DNA from 2 places in the Rahnella perminowiae genome. Region 1 is predicted to be linked to the other one. Evidence: predicted binding sites of a transcription regulator. Region 1 holds the regulator's gene; the other holds the start of a gene.
What was found. Region 1 encodes sigma-54, which starts transcription at its own class of promoters, with help from an activator protein. Its sites were predicted from a motif close to GTTGGCACANNTTTCGCTNT; they were not measured.
Positions count from the first base shown of each region.

Region 2: the regulator sigma-54 is predicted to act here: its motif matches at 1,028-1,047, upstream of J1781_RS05640 (gamma-glutamyltransferase family protein).

Region 1 covers NZ_JAFMOT010000185.1:109,067-111,478, reverse strand. Annotated here, with positions in the region: gene hpf (ribosome hibernation promoting factor) at 1-88, opposite strand, end outside; gene rpoN (RNA polymerase factor sigma-54) at 112-1,545, opposite strand; gene lptB (LPS export ABC transporter ATP-binding protein) at 1,647-2,372, opposite strand; gene lptA (lipopolysaccharide ABC transporter substrate-binding protein LptA) at 2,379-2,412, opposite strand, start outside.
Region 2 covers NZ_JAFMOT010000160.1:35,107-37,518, forward strand. Annotated here, with positions in the region: gene J1781_RS05635 (MurR/RpiR family transcriptional regulator) at 89-928, opposite strand; gene J1781_RS05640 (gamma-glutamyltransferase family protein) at 1,120-2,412, shown strand, end outside.

The sequences.
Region 1 (2,412 bases):
ACTGCTCGAGCTTAGCCAGTTTCGACGTGATGAACTCTCTCAGGGGATCCGTGATCTCAATGTGATGTCCGGTAATGTTGAGCTGCATAATGTCTTCCTTCTCTGTTGAGGTCAAACTAACTGTTTACGTTGGTTTGAGGGCGGGATGGACAAAGACTCTCGGTATTTGGCGACAGTCCGGCGCGCAACCATAATTCCCTGATCGGAAAGCAGGGTTGCTAACTTGCTGTCACTGAGCGGTTTTACAGGATTCTCCGCTGCGATTAATTTCTTCACCAGCGCCCGGATCGCGGTTGACGATGCCTCGCCGCCGCTGTCTGTACTGACATGGCTGGAGAAGAAATACTTCAGTTCGAAAATACCACGCGGACTGTGCAGGAACTTTTGTGTCGTCACGCGTGAAATCGTCGATTCGTGCATTTCCACGGCACTGGCAATATCGGCCAGCACCATAGGTTTCATAAATTCTTCACCCAGTTCAAAGAACGCCTGCTGCTGCTCAACGATGCAGCGCGTCACTTTCAACAGCGTGTCGTTACGGCTTTCCAGGCTTTTAATTAACCACTTGGCTTCCTGCAGATTGCTGCGGATAAATTGCCCGTCGCTGTCGCTGCGTGTGGAGTTACCCATCGCGGCGTACTGCTGGTTAATCTTCAGACGCGGAATGCTGTCGGAATTGAGTTCTACCGTCCAGACCCCTGACACTTTACGCACCAGCACATCCGGGATCACGTATTCGGATTCGCCGGTATTGATCGACTGACCCGGACGCGGATCCAGAGACTGGATCAGAAGCATCGCTCCTTTGAGTGTATCTTCTTTTAACCGGGTTGATCGCATAAGTGCGCGGAAATCATGGTTCGCCAGCAAATCGAGATGTTCGCTGATGATAAGACGGGCTTCAGTGATGAAAGGCGTGTCAGTGGCATATTGAGACAGCTGGATCAGCAGACAATCGCGCAGGTCACGTGCTGCCACCCCCACCGGATCAAAACGCTGAACGCGTTTAAGCACGGCCTCAACTTCCTCCATCGTGATGTTTTCATCACCGACGCTTTCGAGGATGTCTTCAAGGGAGACGGTCAGGTAACCGGTGTCATCCACCGCATCGACAATTGATGTGGCAATCGCGGCATCAGTATCAGAAAACGGCGTCAGCTCAACCTGCCACATCAGGTAATCCTGAAGGGTCTGGGTGGTTTCACCCTGATAAATGGGCAGCTCGTCGTCGCTGTAATCATTACCGGTACCGGACGGCGTGCCTGCGGTGTAAATCTCATCCCAGGTCGCGTCGAGCGGCAATTCTTCCGGCATATCTTTTTGCTCGAGCGCCTCGCGGGTGTCTAACCCCTCGCTGTCGGTGGCTTCTACCGAGTCGATTTCTTCATGAAGGTCAGTTTGTTCCAACAGAGGGTTGCTCTCCAGCGCGAGTTGGATCTCCTGCTGGAGCTCAAGCGTGGACAGTTGCAACAAGCGGATGGCCTGTTGTAACTGGGGAGTCATAGCCAGTTGTTGGCTGAGTCTGAGTTGCAAACCTTGCTTCATATCTTGGCTTAATTCCGTTGATGAGTGAAAACGGCAACACTTCTGTCAGAGACGGCCTGTTTCAGTGTAGGTGGAAACAGGCACGGTTCCGGCGGCACAGATCACAGACGGAATTCTTCACCAAGATAAACACGTTTAACTTGTTCATCAGCAAGAATGTCGGCTGGCGTGCCGTGGGCAATCAATTTCCCCTGACTGACAATATACGCGCGTTCACAAACGTCGAGTGTTTCGCGCACGTTATGGTCAGTGATCAGTACGCCGAGGCCGCTGTCACGTAAATGCTCAATGATTTTTTTAATGTCGATAACGGAAATCGGGTCAACCCCGGCGAACGGTTCATCCAGCAGGATGAATTTAGGGTTTGCTGCCAGCGCACGGGCAATTTCCACACGACGTCGTTCACCACCGGACAGTGACTGACCGAGGTTATCGCGCAAATGAGAAATATGGAACTCTTCCATTAATTCATTCGCGCGGTCATTACGCTGTTCTTTGGTCAGATCATCACGGATCTGCAGCACCGCCATCAGGTTATCAAATACACTGAGACGACGGAATATGGAGGCTTCCTGCGGAAGATAACCAATACCGCGACGGGCGCGGGTATGCAGCGGCAGCAGGCTGATGTCTTCATCATCAACGATGATACGGCCCGCATCGCGCTGGACAATGCCCACGACCATGTAAAAGGTGGTGGTTTTACCCGCACCATTTGGGCCCAATAACCCGACGATTTCACCCGAGTTGACCATCAGGCTGACATCTTCAACGACCTTACGGCCTTTGTATGCCTTGGCGAGATTCTCTGCGATTAATTTAGCCATAAAATATCAGTTACTCTTTTTGGTCGGCTGGCCGCCCGCT
Region 2 (2,412 bases), on a different contig from region 1:
GCAAAAGGACTGAAAAGAAGACAATCATGACGCACTAAAAATGTGCAAAAGCACCAGAAAAGCGCTCAGTTTGTTCTGCAAACGGGAATCAGCGCTGCTCAAGCTCATCCAGATCGTTATACAAATCGCTTATCTGATGAATGCGCTGCCGGCCTGAGGTGAGCATCTCGTGCAGCAATGCGTTGCTGAGTAAATTCGCCAGACTCATGGCGGAAGAATAGCTGTCAAACGCCGATACGCTGTCGAGAGGCGCGGCCAGATGCCAGGTTGCCAGTGGGATCAGCGTCTGGGCCTGCGGCTCGCAGATCAACAACACCGGCACGCCCATCGTCTGTAATTGCGTGAGAACTGCCTTCGCCATGCGCGGCCTGCGGCGGAAGGCGACGAAAATCACCACATCCTGCACAGTCAGATCCACCAGTTCTTCAGCCAGCGTCTGGCCCGGTTGCGGCATCATCATCACGCCAGTGCGTACCTGAATCAGTTGCTGACGCAAATGCAGCGCCACCGGATAACTGTTGCGAAAGCCCAGCAGGCGCACCTGCCGCGCCTGACTGAGGGCGGCGATCAGCGCGCCAAACTGTACGCCATCAATCTGATTAATCCACTGCGTCAGGTTGGCCATTTCCTGCTTATAATGCCGCGATAACAAAGTGTTGCCCTGCACCGCATCGCGACTGTCCGTCAGCGGCATACCGCTCTGGCGCAGGGTGCGCATTTCATCGCGCATGTCACGGTAACTCGGATATCCCAGGCGCTTGAACAGCCGGCTGACCGTGGCTTTCGACACGCCGCTCAGCCGTGCCAGTTCGGCGCTGTTATAACTCATCAGGTCGTCAATACTGGCAAAAATAAAGTCGGCCACCCGCTGTTCCTGCGGCGTCAGTTCTGCGTAATGGTCACGCAGACGTTCATCAATCTGTTTCATCCCCGTCCCTTTTGTAACCAATGTTTCAGCGGAACATACCATGCACTATGCTTGCCAATGCAAGCTAAATTATGAGTGAAAGCGTGAAGATTCTGCCGATGTGGAACACCTCTTGCTTAACTTTATCCCTACGCGCCCACATCCCTGCATGCGCGGGCAGCATAAAAAAAGCGTTTCAAAAAGGACATCGCATGATTAACAGTAACAGCGCGCCGCTGGGCATGGCGGTCACACCCCATCATCTGGCGAGCCAGAGTGCGCTTGCAGTATTGCGCGAAGGCGGCAATGCCATCGAGGCGATGGTGGCGGCGGCCGCGACAATTGCCGTGGTCTATCCGCACATGAACGGTCTGGGCGGCGATGGCTTCTGGCTGATTGTGCCACCGCAGGGAAACCCGGTGGCGATAGATGCCAGCGGTGCCGCAGGCTCCCTCGCCACTCTCGATTTCTATGCCGGTGAAACGCATATTCCGCATCGGGGACCAAAAGCCGCGCTGACAGTCGCAGGCACTGTCGGCGGCTGGCAGGAAGCGCTGAATGTGTCGGCTGAATTTGGCGGCGAGCAAAAACCGCTCTCCCGCCTGCTGCGTGATGCCATTCGTTACGCTGCTGACGGCATTCCGGTAACGGCCTCGCAGGAAGCTGCGACCCGTGCCAAACAACACGAACTTGAAAATTTCAGCACCTTCGCCGACGTTTTTCTGCCTAATGGCGATGTCCCCCGCGCCGGAAATCGCTTTACCCAGCCGCAACTGGCGCAGACATTATCGATGCTGTGCGAGGACGGGCTGAACAGTTTCTATCGTGGTGAGCTGGCCGACAATATGGCCGCCGACATGGAAAAGCTCGGCATGCCGGTCACCCGCGCTGATCTCGCGGCTTACAAGCCCCAGCGTCGTGTGCCGCTGCGGCTCAAACACAGTAAAGGCGAAATCTACAACCTGACACCGCCGACGCAGGGGCTGGTTTCACTGGCGATCCTCGGCCTGACTGACCGCCTGCCGCTGGAAACCCTGGATGAAAGTGCGACGATTCACAGCATTGTTGAAGCCACCAAACTGGCGTTCGGCCTGCGTGACCGTTTTATCACCGATCCGCGCATGATGACGCAGGATGCCCAGAGCCTGTTGGATCCCCAATATCTGGATGCCCTCGCCACCCGCATCAAACCCCACAGCGCTGCCGACTGGGGCAAAGGTAAAGGACCGGGCGATACCGTCTGGATGGGTGTGATGGACAGCAGCGGACTGGCCGTTTCTTTTATCCAGAGTATTTATCACGAGTTCGGCAGTGGCGTGGTGCTGCCGGGCAGCGGCGTGTTGTGGCAAAACCGTGGCGCGTCCTTCAGCCTCGATGCAGGACATTTACTGGCGCTGGCACCGGGCAAACAACCGTTCCATACCCTTAATCCTGCCGCCGCACGCTTATATGACGGGCGTACGATGGTTTACGGCTCAATGGGGGGAGACGGACAGCCGCAGACG